DNA from 2 places in the Enterobacter quasiroggenkampii genome. Region 1 is predicted to be linked to the other one. Evidence: predicted binding sites of a transcription regulator. Region 1 holds the regulator's gene; the other holds the start of a gene.

What was found. Region 1 encodes LexA, which represses DNA repair genes until DNA is damaged. Its sites were predicted from a motif close to TNCTGTATGTACATACAGNA; they were not measured.
Region 2: metR (HTH-type transcriptional regulator MetR) is a predicted target of LexA. The motif match lies at 4,707-4,726, and genes of this name have one in related genera.

What each region holds. Positions count from the first base shown of each region.
Region 1 covers NZ_CP143745.1:909,725-918,124, reverse strand. Annotated here, with positions in the region: gene dusA (tRNA dihydrouridine(20/20a) synthase DusA) at 1-341, opposite strand, end outside; gene V1572_RS04360 (conjugal transfer protein TraF) at 424-1,734, opposite strand; gene V1572_RS04355 (cupin domain-containing protein) at 1,907-2,395, opposite strand; gene zur (zinc uptake transcriptional repressor Zur) at 2,511-3,023, shown strand; gene V1572_RS04345 (CsbD family protein) at 3,071-3,280, opposite strand; gene dinF (MATE family efflux transporter DinF) at 3,401-4,738, opposite strand; gene lexA (transcriptional repressor LexA) at 4,802-5,410, opposite strand; gene V1572_RS04330 (diacylglycerol kinase) at 5,519-5,887, opposite strand; gene plsB (glycerol-3-phosphate 1-O-acyltransferase PlsB) at 6,042-8,400, shown strand, end outside.
Region 2 covers NZ_CP143745.1:369,803-378,202, reverse strand. Annotated here, with positions in the region: gene rhtC (threonine export protein RhtC) at 1-301, shown strand, start outside; gene rhtB (homoserine/homoserine lactone efflux protein) at 298-918, opposite strand; gene pldB (lysophospholipase L2) at 1,028-2,020, shown strand; gene yigL (sugar/pyridoxal phosphate phosphatase YigL) at 2,052-2,852, shown strand; gene V1572_RS01855 (carboxylate/amino acid/amine transporter) at 2,935-3,834, shown strand; gene metR (HTH-type transcriptional regulator MetR) at 3,722-4,675, opposite strand; gene metE (5-methyltetrahydropteroyltriglutamate--homocysteine S-methyltransferase) at 4,791-7,052, shown strand; gene V1572_RS01840 (family 1 glycosylhydrolase) at 7,101-8,400, opposite strand, start outside.

The DNA of each region.
Region 1 (8,400 bases):
AGGCAGGCACCGAACATACCGTTTTGCACACGGTCGGACGGACAGCCAACGTTCAGGTTGATCTCGTCGTAGCCGCGCGCTTCCGCCAGCTTCGCACACTGCGCCAGCGCGGCCGGATCGCTGCCGCCCAGCTGCAGGGCAACCGGATGCTCTTCTTCGCTATAGGCCAGATAGTCGCCCTTCCCGTGGATGATTGCGCCCGTGGTCACCATTTCGGTGTACAGCAACGTATGGCGGGAGAGCTGGCGCAGGAAATAGCGGCAGTGTCTGTCCGTCCAGTCGAGCATCGGCGCAATGGAAAAACGGTGTGCAGGGAAAGCGGTCTGTAATTCTGACGACATGGCGAAGTTTTAAGCATCTGGTGGAAAAGGGGCGCTACTATAGCACAAAGAAAAGCCGGAGGCGCAGCGCCTCCGGATGACTTTAGAACGTCATGCTCAGCTGAGCCCCTGCGCCCCAGGTTTCGTCTTCACCGTACAGGCCCATCAGGTCAACATGCACGGTGCTAAACGGCGCGAAACCGACACCGCCGGTAAAGACATTACTGTCGTTACCCTTCACGTCGGCACGATAACCCGCACGCACCGCCAGCCAGCTCAGCGGTGTCACCTCGGCACCGACACCCACGTACTGCGACGTATCTTCACTCTTGAAGCCTTTGGTTTCCGTCAGATCGCCATCGGCGGTCAGCGTCACCAGATCGTTGTGCCAGGCGGCACCGGCGGTCACCAGCGGACGGATCTGGTAGGTGTCTTTATAGCTCACCACTTCTCCCGTACGGCCATTGCGGATACGGATATCTTTGGTGTCGATATCACGCGACATCAGGTTTTGTCCGCTTACGCCAACGGTCCAGTTTTCGCCGAAATCGGCCGCAATACCGGCATCCACGTTGAAGCCCGTATCGTCAGTACGGTAGCGGCTGTCGTTCCACTTGTTACTGTCGTAATCGTAGATTGACGTGGTGTAGTTATAGACCCAGGTTTTTTGCAGTTTTGGTGTTACGCCCACGGAAACCGGGACGCCGCCGAGATCAAACTGACGGGCAACGGCAACACCGTAGTCGGAGACAATCGCCGCCCGGCCGGACGCCGTTGAGTTGAGGTTCTTAGTGATCTGATCCGTACCGTTCAGCGCAGCATCCAGCGCAACACCGGCCGCCACCACATTACTTCGTTGAATACCACGCAGATAATCAATGTCTTGCTGATCGATAGACGAGCTCACCCGGCCATGTGCATAACCTTTCGCCATGAAGGCGACGGAAAGGACATCGTTAGGGATACTCACCGCAAGCCCTGCACCAGCCGTTGCGCGTGCGGTTTTGCCTTTGAGATAGTCCAGCTCATCGGCCAGATCTTTGGCCGCGCCCTGGAATTGATTAATGGAACCTAACGGATTGGTGATAATTTCTCGTGGCGTGAGATTATCAACCACATCCTTGTAGTGATTGATTTTGTCATTGATGTTATCAATCTCGTCCTGAAGATTGTCTTCATCCGTCACCTGCACCCCAACGGCTGGCAAGATGACCGTCACATCATCGTCCGGTTTTGCCTTTGCCAGCAGCGCCGGGTTGATTAACGCCCCACTGCCATAGCTTCCCGACGCCACGCCGGTGCCACCCATGGCGTCGCTGCGTGATTCTGTCCAGGTATTGGCTGCTCCCGCCTGATTTGCCATAAACAAGGAGACAGCAATGCTAACCACCGAAAATTTAAAATTTTTTTTCACAGTATGCCCGTTATAGTCTGTTATGAAATAACCCCTGTCTGTTATCACCCAAACAGGAACGAACTATTGCTGTGAATAAGTAGTAAAAGACCCGCTATTTCTTTCCCTAAGTAAAACTCCCTTACGGCCTGTTATATTTTGTGACGGCCCTCAATATTTATAGAAGAGGAAATTATTTTTTCCCAGGTTTTCCATCATGCGGCCCAAAAAACTGTGGGGGATGGTCTACCCAGCGATCTTCCCGCGTGGCGGCATACTCAGGGTTGAGCGGATAGTAGATGCGGTTGTGCTTCTTGTTGGCCTCGCCAACGACCAGTAACCGAACCTCGTCGTCCGTGTTGTTGATAAAGGTATGACAGATGCCGGTTCCGGCGGGAAAACCTACACTGTCGCCAGGCTCCAGCTTCCACAAGTAGCCGTTAATCCAGGCTTCAGGGTAACCTTCGAGCACGTAAATAAACTCTTCTTCGTCGCTCTCCGCATGCGGATAGGACGTTCTGCGCCCCGGCGGCAGGCGCTCATGATGGATGCCAATACGCCCGAGTCCAAGCCTGCGAGCCAGCGGTGCGCCGATAGAGAACAGCTCATCGCTGTCGGGGTAGGTCGAGTCATCCGCGCCTTCCACGTCGCGCCAGTGCCGAATACAGTCAGGTCTTTTCATTATGCATCTCCCGGTTTGCGATGGGTCAGGTATAGCACAGACTGGCGGATCTCGGTGTTTTTAGCAGAACATGATAAAGTGGGGGTTTTCCGTCCTATAACATCCGGGGTGCTACATGGATAAGTCCACAAAAGAGCTGTTAGCGCAGGCCGAAAAGCTGTGTGCGCAACGCAATGTGCGCCTGACTCCGCAGCGCCTTGAAGTCTTACGCCTGATGAGCCTGCAGCAGGGTGCCATCAGCGCCTACGATCTGCTGGATCTGCTGCGCGAAAGCGAGCCGCAGGCAAAGCCGCCAACGGTCTATCGCGCACTGGATTTCCTGCTTGAACAAGGTTTTGTGCACAAGGTGGAATCCACTAACAGCTATGTGCTGTGCCATCTGTTCGATCAGCCCACCCACACATCGGCGATGTTTATCTGTGACCGCTGCGGCGTGGTGAAAGAAGAGGCTGCGGAAGGCGTGGAAGATATTATGCATACGCTGGCAGCGAAAATGGGTTTTGCCCTGCGTCATAACGTGATTGAGGCGCACGGGCTCTGTTCCGCGTGCGTGGAGGTGGAAGCCTGTCGTCATCAGGACGCGTGTCAGCACGACCACTCTATTCTGGTGAAGAAAAAGCCGCGTTAACGGCAAAAGAAAAGGCGGCTTAGAGCCGCCCTGTGGGTTATTCAGCGTTACCAGCGGTAGTCGTTGCGTTTTTCCCAGTCGCCCACTTCTTTTTCCGCCTGGTCTTTTGCGTAGCCGTAACGTTCCTGAATTTTACCGACTAGCTGATCGCGTTTACCTTCGATGACGGTCATGTCGTCATCCGTCAGCTTACCCCACTGTTCTTTCGCTTTACCTTTGAACTGCTTCCAGTTGCCGCCGATTTCGTCTTTATTCATCATCGTGTCCTCTTCGTTAAGCGTCGGGTCGTAACGTCCGTTACGTTCTTTTCTGCTGGACGTGATAATTATTGTAGTTAAGGATTCCGTGGTTAATTTCATATTCGGAATCTTTAACCGTCACGATATATCGGAGCGTGGGGGAAACCAGGTATTGTTTTGCCAGTGTCGATGCCAGATAAACGCCAGCGACAACCCGCGCAGTGAGAGGAAGACGGCCAGGGCCAGCCACAAACCATGATTCCCCAGCCAGGGGAGCGTCAGCAGCGTCAGGCCAAACCCGGCCGCCGCGACGGCCATGCTGTTACGCATTTCGGCCCCGCGCGTCGCACCAATAAACATGCCGTCCAGCAGATAACACCAGACGCCAACCACCGGTAAAACGACTTGCCAGATGAGATAGTGGCTCGCCAGCTCGCGTAGCGCAGGGAGAGAGGTAAGCAATGCAACGATCTGCTCACCAAAGCAGGCGTAAACCAGGCCAAATGCCAGCGCCACCAGTCCCGACTGACGGCAGGCTGCCCGCCAGACATCCCGTAGCTGCCCGCTTTCGCGCGCCCCGTACGCCTGCCCGGAATGCGCTTCAACCGCATAGGCAAAACCGTCCAGCGCGTAGGCGGTAAATGTCAGCAACGTCATCAATACTGCGTTGACCGCGACGATGTCTGGCCCCAGTCGAGCCCCGAAAACCGTCAGTGCCCCGAAGCAAAGCTGGAGAAGAAGCGAGCGCAGCATGATGTCACGGTTGAGGGCCAGCAGCTTACGGATATTGCCGCGCCATGCGGTTTTGAGCAGCGCCAGGGAGATCCCGCGCATGGCCAGTACCCGCCAGACCATCCACAAGCCAATGATAAAGGTCCCGTATTCGGCAATCGCCGTCGCCAGCGCCGCACCCCGCACGTTCATATGCAGACCCATGACCAGCCAGACATCCAAAACGATATTGAGCAGGTTACCCACCACCAGCAAAATCACGGGCGCACGGGCGTACTGCACGCCCAGTAGCCACCCCAGCAGAACCAGGTTAGCCAGCGATGCGGGCGCGCTGAGCCAGCGGATTTCAAGGAAACGTCGCGCCTGCTCTAATACCGCCTCGCTGCCGCCAACAATATGAAGCGCAAGATCGATCAGGGGTGCCCGCAATAAAACGATGAACGCACCCGCGCCAAGCGCGAGGATCAGCGGCTGCACCAGCGCGCGCGCCAGACGCAGCGGATCTTTCGCGCCATAAGCCTGTGCGGTAAGACCGGTAGTGCTCATGCGCAAAAAGAGCAGCAGCATAAACAGGAAGCTGGTTGCCGTCGCGCCAATCGCCACGCCGCCAAGATAAACCGGTGAATCAAGATGGCCTATAACGGCAGTATCGACCAGTCCCAGCAAGGGCACGGTAATATTGGAGAAAATCATCGGCAGAGCAAGACGCCACAATGCCTTATCGGATGCCGTCAGCAGTGACATGAAAGATACCGGGAGTGGGGAATGAATCAGGCTACAGCGGTGCCATAGCCTGTGAGGAAGAGGTTACAGCCATTCACCGTTGCGAATCACCCCGACCGCCAGTCCTTCGATAGAGAAGTTCTGTTCGCGGAGATCGACCACAATGGGTGAAAACTCGCTGTTTTCAGGCAGCAACTGTACGCTGTTACCCTGTTTTTTCAGACGCTTAACGGTCACTTCGTCATCAATGCGCGCCACCACCACCTGGCCGTTTCGCACATCCTGTGTTTTATGCACCGCAAGCAGATCGCCATCAAGAATACCGATGTCTTTCATCGACATGCCGCTGACGCGCAGCAGGAAGTCAGCGCTCGGTTTGAACATGCCAGGATCGACCTGGTAGTGACCTTCAATATGCTGCTGAGCCAGTAAAGGCTCACCGGCAGCAACACGCCCTATCAGCGGAATGCCCGTCTCTTCTTCCACCAGCAGGCGGATACCCCGTGACGCGCCCGAGACAATCTCAATCACGCCCTTACGCGCCAGCGCTTTCAGGTGTTCTTCGGCAGCATTTGGAGAACGGAAACCCAGACGCTGCGCGATTTCCGCACGCGTGGGTGGCATACCCGTCTGGCCGATATGATCCCGGATGAGATCAAACACCTCTTGCTGCCTGGTCGTTAACGCTTTCATTCCGCCCCCTGGGTGTATATACAGTTATGCTGTGAGTATATACAGTCAAAGGCGATTTTGGAACCAAAAACTGCACAAAAAACCAGGGACTTAATTATTCCTCGAGGCTCATCGGAAATGTGACCAAAGCAGCGTGACCCAGGTGATAACGGCAGTGATAATCGCCAGCAACACGGCAGCAGAGCCCATGTCTTTTGCACGGCCAGAAAGCTCATGGAAATCGGAACCAATGCGATCCACAACGGCCTCAATAGCGCTATTAAGAATTTCCACTATCATCACCAGAAGAACGGAACCGATAAGCAGTACGCGGGTAATCGCATCAACATCAAGGAAACAGGCGACGATCACCGCGATGATAGCGGCGACGCCCTCCTGGCGAAAGGCGGCTTCGTTGACCCATGCGGCACGGAAACCTTTCCATGAATAGCCGGCGGCTTTGATGATACGTGTTAACCCAGTGGTATTATTGGCCATTAAAAGAACCTTTTTTAAAAAAGAGCGTCAGTAACAGGAGCCGTAGCGCGTTTCGCTACAGCCTGAAGTATGACGGGTAACAACAGAAATTTTGCGCGCTTTCTGTTATCCTTGCGCCGCAATTGCATTATTAACCAGAGGCTTTACATCGTTTATGTCCGGCTGGCCACGAATTTACTACAAATTACTTAATTTACCATTAAGCATCCTGGTAAAAAGCAAGTCTATCCCAGCAGAACCCGCGCTGGAATTGGGGCTCGATACGTCACGCCCCATTATGTACGTTTTGCCTTATAACTCGAAGGCTGACTTACTGACGCTTCGCGCCCAATGTCTGGCGCATGACTTACCTGACCCGCTTGAACCGCTGGAAGTTGACGGTACGCTGCTGCCGCGCTACGTGTTCATTCACGGTGGACCGCGCGTGTTTACCTATTACACGCCAAAAGAAGAGTCCATCAAGCTGTTCCATGACTATCTCGACCTGCACCGCAGCAATCCCGATCTGGATGTGCAGATGGTGCCGGTATCGGTGATGTTTGGTCGTCGTCCGGGCCGTGAAAAAGGCGAAGAGAATCCGCCGCTGCGCATGCTTAACGGCATCCAGAAGTTCTTCGCGGTCTCCTGGCTGGGACGCGACAGCTTTGTGCGTTTCTCCCCTTCCGTTTCGCTGCGTCGCATGGCGGACGAGCACGGCACCGACAAGATCATCGCGCAAAAACTGGCGCGCGTGGCGCGTATGCACTTCGCCCGTCAGCGCCTGGCTGCCGTAGGACCACGCCTCCCGGCTCGTCAGGATCTGTTCAACAAGCTGTTGGCCTCCAAAGCGATTGCCCGCGCCGTTGAAGATGAAGCGCGCAGCAAGAAAATTTCGCATGAGAAAGCCCAGCAGAACGCCATTGCGCTGATGGAAGAGATTGCAGCGAACTTCTCTTACGAGATGATTCGCCTTTCTGACCGTATTCTCGGCTTTACGTGGAACCGCCTCTATCAGGGCATTAACGTCCATAACGCCGAGCGCGTGCGTCAGCTGGCGCATGATGGCCATGAGATTGTCTATGTCCCCTGCCACCGCAGCCACATGGACTACCTGCTCCTTTCCTACGTGCTCTATCATCAGGGGCTGGTACCACCGCACATCGCAGCCGGTATCAACCTGAACTTCTGGCCAGCAGGTCCGATTTTCCGCCGCCTGGGCGCGTTCTTTATTCGTCGTACCTTCAAGGGCAACAAGCTCTACTCCACCGTGTTCCGCGAGTATCTTGGCGAGCTGTTCAGCCGCGGCTATTCCGTGGAGTACTTCGTGGAGGGCGGTCGTTCCCGTACCGGACGTCTGCTCGATCCGAAGACCGGCACGCTGTCGATGACCATCCAGGCGATGCTGCGCGGAGGTACCCGTCCGATCACGCTAGTGCCTATCTACATCGGCTACGAGCACGTGATGGAAGTGGGCACGTACGCGAAAGAGCTGCGTGGTGCGACCAAAGAGAAAGAGAGCCTGCCGCAGATGCTGCGCGGCTTGAGCAAGCTGCGCAATCTCGGTCAGGGCTACGTGAACTTCGGTGAGCCGATGCCGCTGATGACGTACCTGAACCACCACGTTCCGGAGTGGCGCGAGTCCATCGATCCTATCGAAGCGGTGCGTCCGGCCTGGCTGACGCCAACGGTTAACGGCATCGCATCCGAGCTGATGGTGCGCATTAACAACGCCGGTGCGGCTAACGCCATGAACCTGTGCTGTACGGCACTTCTGGCTTCACGCCAGCGCTCGCTGACCCGTGAACAGCTCACGGAGCAGCTGGATTGCTATCTGGATATGATGCGTAACGTGCCGTATTCGGTTGATTCGACCGTGCCTTCTGCAACCGCCAGTGAACTTATCGATCACGCGTTGCAGATGAACAAGTTTGAAGTCGAAAAGGACACGATCGGCGACATCATCATTCTGCCGCGCGAGCAGGCAGTGCTGATGACCTACTACCGCAACAACATCACGCATATGCTGATGCTGCCGTCGCTCATGGCCGCCATTATTACCCAGCATCGTCATATCTCCCGTCAGGAGCTATTGCGCCATCTTGAGACCATCTATCCGATGCTGAAAGCGGAGCTGTTCCTGCGCTGGAGTAAGGATGAGCTGGCGACAGAACTGGATAAGATGACGGAAGAGATGCGTCGCCAGGGGCTGATTACCCTGAACAACGACGAGCTGCACATCAATCCGTCACGCTCCCGCACCCTGCAGCTGCTGGCGGCCGGTGCGCGCGAAACGCTGCAGCGCTACGCCATTACGTTCTGGCTGCTGAGCGCGAATCCGTCTATCAACCGCGGTACGCTGGAGAAGGAGAGCCGGACGCTGGCCCAGCGCCTGTCCGTTCTGCACGGCATTAACGCCCCTGAATTCTTCGACAAAGCGGTCTTCAGTTCCCTGGTGCTGACGCTGCGTGATGAAGGCTTCATCAGCGATACGGGTGATGCTGAGCCGGAAGAGACGCTGAAGGTGTACCAGATGC
Region 2 (8,400 bases), 540 kb from region 1:
GCTGGCAACGGGCGGCCGCAGCTTTGTAAAAGGGCTGCTGACCAACCTGGCGAACCCGAAAGCGATTATCTATTTCGGCTCCGTGTTCTCGCTGTTTGTGGGGGATAGCGTCGGTGCGGGCGCACGCTGGGGCATCTTCCTGCTGATCGTTGTGGAAACCTTTGCCTGGTTTACCATCGTGGCCAGCCTGTTTGCCTTACCGGCGATGCGCCGTGGCTACCAGCGTATCGCGAAGTGGATTGACGGCTTCGCCGGCGCGCTGTTCGCCGGCTTCGGCATTCATCTTATTATTTCTCGCTAAGCATGACGCGCTGACGCAAGCAGCGCGCCAACCAGCATAAACAGCGAACCAAAGACTTTATTCAGGGCCTTCATCTGCTTAGGCCCTTTAATCCACGCCGCAATCCGCTGCGCCAGCGTCGCGTAACCAATCATCACGATGATATCGACAATAATGGTGGTCGCGCCCAGCACCACGTACTGCATTACCTGAGGCTGATGCGGCACGATAAACTGCGGGAACAGCGCGGCGAGGAACACAATGCTCTTCGGGTTGGTCAGGTTGACGAACACCGCGCGCTTAAACAGATGGCCGCGGTTTTGCGTCTGCGCGAGCGTGTTGAGGTTGATGGAGCCTGCCGCGCGCCACTGCTGGATGCCGAGCCAAATCAGATACGCCGCCCCGGCCCATTTCAGCACTTCAAAGGCCAGCACGGAGCGGGAGAACAAGGTTCCCAGACCAATCCCGACCAGCACGATATGAATGCCCAGCCCGGTCTGCAAACCGGCAATGGATGCCGCCGCACCGCGATAGCCGTGGTTGATGGAGGTGGTCATTGTGTTAATGGCGCCCGAGCCCGGTGAAAGGCTAAGGATGATGGATGTCAGTAGGTAAGCGAACCACCACTCGAAGGTCATTTGAAACTCCCGAAACGTCTGTTTTTATGCCACAATACGCTATTGTTGAGTCATTTTGTGACCGGTTACGAAAAAACGATATTCCTTGGCTTAGGTGAGTAGAAACCCGATGTTTCAGCAGAAAAAGGACTGGGAAACACGAGAAAACGCATTTGCTGCTTTCTCCATGGGGCCGCTGACCGATTTCTGGCGCCAGCGTGAGGAAGATGCGTTTACGGGCGTCGGCGGCATCCCGGTACGCTTCGTTCGTTTCCGTAATGAAAAAAATGATCGGGTCATCGTGGTCTGCCCGGGGCGTATTGAAAGCTACGTTAAATATGCCGAACTGGCCTACGACCTGGTCCATATGGGGTTCGATGTGCTGATCATCGACCATCGAGGACAGGGGCTGTCCGGGCGCATGCTTCCGGACACGCACCGTGGGCACGTCGATCGCTTCAGCGATTACGTCGACGATTTTGCCGCGTTCTGGCAGCAGGAAGTTCAGCCCGGTCCCTGGCGTAAGCGATACATTCTTGCGCACTCCATGGGGGGCGCGATATCGACGCTGTTTTTGCAGCGTTATGAACACCAGTGCGATGCGATTGCGCTGACCGCGCCGATGTACGGTATCGTCATACGTTTCCCGGACTGGATGGTGCGCCATCTTCTTGACTGGGCTGAGGGCCATCAGCGCATTCGTGAAGGCTATGCCATCGGAACCGGACGCTGGCGCGCGCTGCCGTTCGCCATCAACGTCTTAACCCACAGTCGGCAGCGTTATCGCCGTAACCTGCGCTTTTATGCCGATGAACCACGCTTACGCGTCGGCGGCCCGACCTGGCACTGGGTGCGGGAAGGTATTCTGGCCGGTGAGCAGGTGCTGGCAGGCGTGGGCGATGATGACACGCCAACGCTTCTGATCCAGGCGGAAGAAGAGCGTGTGGTGGATAACCGCATGCATGACCGCTATTGTGAACTGCGCGCCGCCGCCGGTCACCCCTGCGAAGGGGGAAAACCGCTGGTCATCAACGGCGCTTACCATGAGATCCTTTTCGAAAAGGACGCTATGCGCTCAGTCGCGCTCAACGCCATTGTTGAATTTTTCAACAGGCATAATTGATTATCGTTTTCCACCAGAGGTTGAAATCCCTATGTACCAGGTTGTTGCATCTGATTTAGATGGCACGCTGCTTTCCCCTGACCACACCCTGTCGCCTTACGCGAAAGAGACCCTAAAGCTGCTGACGGCACGGGGCGTGAACTTTGTGTTTGCCACCGGCCGCCACCACGTCGACGTGGGGCAGATCCGCGATAATCTTGAGATCAAATCGTACATGATCACCTCCAACGGTGCGCGCGTGCATGATACCGACGGCAACCTGATCTTCACCCACAACCTGGATCGCGATATTGCCGCCGATCTGTTTGGCGTGGTGCACAACAACCCGGCTATCGTCACCAACGTTTACCGTGACGACGACTGGTTCATGAACCGCCACCGTCCGGATGAAATGCGTTTCTTTAAAGAAGCGGTATTTAACTACTCCCTGTACGAGCCGGGCCTTCTTGAGCCAGAGGGGATCAGTAAGGTGTTCTTCACCTGCGACAGCCACGAAGAACTGCTCCCGCTGGAACAGGCGATCAACGCCCGCTGGGGCGATCGCGTTAACGTCAGCTTCTCAACGCTCACCTGTCTGGAAGTGATGGCGGGAGGTGTCTCCAAAGGCCACGCCCTGGAAGCGGTCGCGAAACGTCTGGGCTTCGAGCTGAAAGACTGTATCGCCTTTGGTGACGGCATGAACGATGCCGAAATGCTGTCGATGGCGGGCAAGGGCTGCATCATGCAGAACGCGCATCAGCGTCTGAAAGATCTGCACCCGGAACTGGAGGTGATTGGTTCTAATGCTGACAACGCGGTACCGAAATACCTGCGCAAGCTGTTCCTTGAATAATCTTCATTTGATTGTTTATTGCTCAGATGTCAACTAAAGAGTTCGCTACAATGCCTGTCCTTCTTTCTGAGAGACAAGTATTGTGGCGCTACTCATTATCACCACTATCCTGTGGGCCTTCTCCTTTAGCCTGATTGGCGAATACCTTGCCGGTTCAGTCGACAGCTACTTCTCGGTGCTGATGCGCGTAGGGCTGGCGGCGCTGGTGTTCCTGCCGTTTCTGCGCACGCGCGGACAGTCGCTGAAAACGATTGTGCTGTACATGCTGGTGGGGGCGATGCAGCTCGGCATCATGTACCTGTTCAGCTTCCGGGCTTACGTCTATTTGTCCGTCTCGGAATTCCTGCTCTTTACCGTGCTGACGCCGCTCTACATCACGCTGATTTACGATCTGCTGAGTAAACGCCGTCTGCGCTGGGGATACCTGCTGAGCGCGGCGCTGGCGGTGATCGGCGCGGCGATTATTCGCTACGACAAAGTGAGCGATCACTTCTGGACCGGGCTGATGTTCGTCCAGCTCGCCAATATCAGTTTCGCCATTGGCATGGTGGGCTACAAACGCCTGATGGAAACCCGTCCGATGCCGCAGCATAACGCGTTCGCGTGGTTCTACCTGGGGGCCGCGATGGTCGCGGTGGCGGCGTGGTTTATGCTCGGTAACCCGCAAAAGCTGCCGACTACCCCCGTGCAGTGGGGCGTGCTGATCTGGCTGGGCGTCGTGGCTTCCGGGTTGGGGTACTTCATGTGGAATTACGGCGCGACGCAGGTCGACGCCGGTACGCTGGGGATCATGAACAACGTGCATGTCCCGGCTGGGTTGTTGGTCAACCTTGCCATCTGGCAGCAACAGCCGCACTGGCCGAGCTTCCTTATTGGGGGAGCGGTGATCCTGGCTTCGCTGTGGGTCCATCGCCGCTGGGTCGCTCCGCGCTCCGCACAAATGGAAGATGGTCGCACGCGTGGTTCCGCGCTGAGCGAATAAACGCCTCCGTAATCGGCTGACGCTGCTCGCCATCGCGCACGGCGGCGTACAGTCGGCTCCACAGTCCTTCACCCAGGGTTTTGGTCACCACCAGACCCTGGCGCTCAAAGCTCTCTACCACCCAGTGCGGCAGCGCCGCGATACCCATTCTGGCCGCCACCATCTGAATCAACAGCAGGGTGTTATCCACGCTTTTCAGCTGCGGACTGATGCCCGCGGGCTGCAGGAAGTGTCGCCAGATATCCAGACGACTGCGCTGAACCGGGTAAATCAGCAGCGTTTCCGTCGCCAGGTCTTCCGGCGTGATGCGCGTTTTGGCCGCCAGCGGATGATCCGGCGCCAGCACCAGGCGTACTTCATAATCAAACATCGGCGAATAGTGCAGGCCGCTGCGCGGCAGAATATCGGACGTCATCACCAGGTCCAGCTCGCCCTGCTGCAGCGAGGGCTGCGGGTCGAACGTCACGCCGGATTTAAAGTCCATCTCCACCTGCGGCCATTTCTGGCGGAAGTTCTCAAGCGCGGGGGTCAGCCACTGAATACAGCTATGGCACTCAATGGCGATACGCAGCGTGGTCTGCTGCGGTTCGTTGCACGCCTGGAGCGCGCTGGCGATCTGCGGCAGGACCTGATTCGCCAGCTGCAACAGGATCTCGCCCTGGGGCGTAAAGCGCAGCGGCTGGCTCTTGCGCACAAAAAGACGGAAGCCGAGGCGTTGTTCCAGATCGCTGAACTGGTGAGAAAGGGCGGACTGGGTCTGGTGCAGCGTGGCCGCCGCCGCCGCGAGCGAGCCGCAGTTCCGCAACGCTTGTAGCGTTTTCAGGTGTTTTATCTCGATCATGAAAGTCCTTCACTTCGCCATGAACATTTTGCGCTTGAGGAATATACAGTACCTGCCAATTATAGATGTGTAAACATCTGGACGTCTAAATAACGAATTTCATAAGGGGCACACCATGACAATCCGCAATCACACACTCGGTTTCCCTCGCGTTGGCCTGCGTCGCGAGCTGAAAAAAGCGCAAGAAAGCTACTGGGCGGGTAACGCCACCCGTGAAGAACTGCTGGCGGTGGGACGCGAGCTGCGCGCCCGTCACTGGGATCAGCAAAAACAGGCGGGAATTGACCTGCTGCCGGTGGGCGATTTCGCCTGGTACGACCATGTTCTGACGACCAGCCTGCTGCTTGGCAACGTGCCGGCTCGTCATCAGAACAAAGATGGATCGGTAGATATCGATACTCTGTTCCGCATCGGCCGTGGCCGTGCGCCAACGGGTGAGCCAGCGGCAGCGGCGGAAATGACTAAATGGTTTAACACTAACTATCACTATATGGTGCCGGAGTTCGTAAAGGGTCAGCAGTTCAGGCTGACCTGGACGCAGCTTCTGGATGAAGTGGACGAAGCGCTGGCGCTGGGCCACCAGGTGAAACCCGTGCTGCTTGGGCCGGTAACGTACCTGTGGCTGGGCAAAGTAAAAGGCGAGCAATTTGACCGGCTCAGCCTGCTGAAGGATATTCTGCCGGTCTATAAACAGGTGCTGATTGAGTTGGGCAAGCGCGGCATTCAGTGGGTGCAAATCGACGAGCCGGCGCTGGTGCTCGAACTGCCCAAGGTTTGGCTTGATGCTTTCAAACCGGCATATGACGCGCTGGTGGGGCAGGTGAAGCTGCTGCTGACCACCTATTTTGAGGGCGTCACGCCGAACCTGAACACCATTACCGCGTTGCCGGTTCAGGGCCTGCACGTTGACCTGGTTCACGGCAAAGACGATGTCGCGGAACTGCACAAGCGACTGCCTGCAGACTGGCTGCTCTCCGCGGGTCTGGTTAACGGTCGTAACGTCTGGCGCGCCGATCTGACCGAGAAATACGCGCAGATTAAGGACATCGTCGGCAAACGTGAGTTGTGGGTGGCCTCGTCCTGCTCCCTGCTGCACAGCCCGATCGATTTGAGCGTGGAAACCCGTCTTGATGCTGAGGTCAAAAGCTGGTTTGCCTTCGCCCTGCAAAAATGTGAAGAGCTGACGCTGCTGCGCGATGCGCTGAACAGCGGCGACACGGCGGCGATCAGCGCATGGAGCGCGCCGATCCAGGCACGTCGTCACTCTGCGCGCGTGCATAACCCGGCGGTGGAAAAACGCCTGGCGGCCATCACCGCCCAGGACAGCCAGCGTCAGAGCCCATATGAGGTGCGCGCCGAAGCGCAGCGTGCCCGCTTCAACCTGCCTGCGTGGCCGACCACCACCATCGGTTCCTTCCCACAAACCACCGAAATCCGTGGCCTGCGTCTGGACTTCAAAAAGGGCAACCTGGATGCGAATCACTACCGCACCGGTATCGCCGAACACATCAAGCAGGCGATTATCGAGCAGGAGCGGCTGGGGCTGGACGTGCTGGTGCACGGTGAGGCCGAGCGTAACGACATGGTGGAGTACTTCGGTGAGCATCTCGACGGCTTTGTGTTTACCCAGAATGGCTGGGTGCAGAGCTACGGCTCCCGCTGCGTGAAGCCGCCGGTGGTGATCGGCGACGTCAGCCGTCCGGAAGCGATCACCGTGGAGTGGGCGAAATACGCGCAGTCTCTGACCGACAAGCCGGTGAAAGGTATGCTCACCGGTCCGGTGACCATTCTTTGCTGGTCCTTCCCGCGCGAAGACGTAACCCGTGAAACCATCGCGAAGCAAATCGCGCTGGCGCTGCGTGATGAAGTGGCAGATCTGGAAGCTGCAGGCATAGGCATCATCCAGATTGACGAACCGGCCCTGCGCGAAGGTCTGCCGCTGCGCCGCAGCGACTGGGGTGCCTACCTGAAGTGGGGCGTGGAGGCATTCCGCATCAACGCCGCGGTGGCGAAGGACGACACGCAGATCCACACCCACATGTGTTACTGCGAATTTAACGACATCATGGATTCGATTGCCGCGCTGGACGCTGACGTGATCACCATTGAGACGTCGCGCTCAGACATGGAGCTGCTGGAGTCGTTCGAAGAGTTCGAGTACCCGAACGAAATCGGGCCGGGCGTGTATGACATTCACTCCCCGAACGTGCCGAGCGTGGAGTGGATTGAAGCCCTGCTGAAAAAAGCGGCCCAGCGCATTCCGGCTGAGCGCCTGTGGGTGAACCCGGACTGCGGCCTGAAAACCCGCGGCTGGCCGGAAACCCGCGCCGCGCTGGCGAATATGGTGAAGGCAGCACAGAATTTGCGTCAGGCATAATTGTGACGCGCGATGGCCGGGCGTCTGCCCGGCCTGGAATGCGCATGCTTAGTTCAGATCTGCGCCGTTGCTGGCAATCACTTTTTGGTACCACCAGAAGGAGTCTTTTTTCAGCCGTTTCAACGTACCGTTGCCTTCATCGTCCTGATCGACATAGATAAAACCGTAGCGTTTGGACATCTGCGAGGTGCCCGCGCTGATGATGTCGATACAGCCCCACGTGGTGAACCCCATCACCTCGACGCCTTCATTAATCGCGGCCAGCGTTTGCGCGAAGTGTGCGCGGAAGTAGTCGATTCGATAGCTATCGTGGATCTTGCCGTTTTCGACCACATCCTTCGCGCCCAGACCGTTTTCAACGATAAACAGCGGCTTCCGGTAACGGTCATACAGCTCCAGCAGCGAGATTTTCAACCCAAGCGGATCAATCTGCCATCCCCATTCGGACGCAGGCAGATACGGGTTTTTCACACCGAGAACGGTATTCCCGGGAATGCGTTCGGCGTCAGGCTGAGTGGATTCGGTCATCGACATGTAATAGCTGAAGGAGACGAAATCGACGGTATGCGCCTTTAAAATACGCCGATCGTCAGGGTGCATTTCAATATGGATATTTCGTTGTTCCAGATCGCGCAGGATCAGCGGGGGATAGTCGCCAAATACCTGCACGTCGGCATAAAAATAGTTTTCCAGGTTTTTCTTCAGCGTGGCTTCAACGTCTTCCGGACGGCAGCTGTGCGGATAGGTCGTCAGTTTGGTCAGCATGCACCCGACCTGGCTACCCGGAATTTTGGCGTGGCAGTCGCGCGTAACCAGTGCAGACGCGACAAACTGATGGTGCAGACCCTGATAGATATCCTGTTTCGCGTTGCCCGGTGCGCTTTTCTCTTCGCGAATGCCCGCGGTCGTAAAGGGATGGCGGTGAATACTGTCTATTTCATTGAAGGTTAGCCAGTAACGCACCAGCTCTTTGTAGCGGTCGAAACAAACATTGCTGAAGCGAACAAAGGCATCAACCACATTGCGATGCACCCAGCCGTTATATTTTTCGCTCAGCGCCAGCGGCATTTCGTAGTGGGAAAGGGTGACCAGCGGCTCGATGTTATGACGACGCAGCTCGCGAAACAGTTCTTCATAAAACTGCAGCCCGGCCTCGTTTGGCTCGGCGTCCTCTCCGGTCGGGAAAATACGTGACCAGGCAATGGATACGCGCAGCACCTTAAAACCCATCTCAGCAAACAGCGCGATGTCGTCTTTATAGTGGTGATAAAAATCGATGCCGCGGCGTTTCGGGTACAGCGCATCATTTTTACCTTCAAACGCGTCGCGAATATTTTCGTCCGTCAGG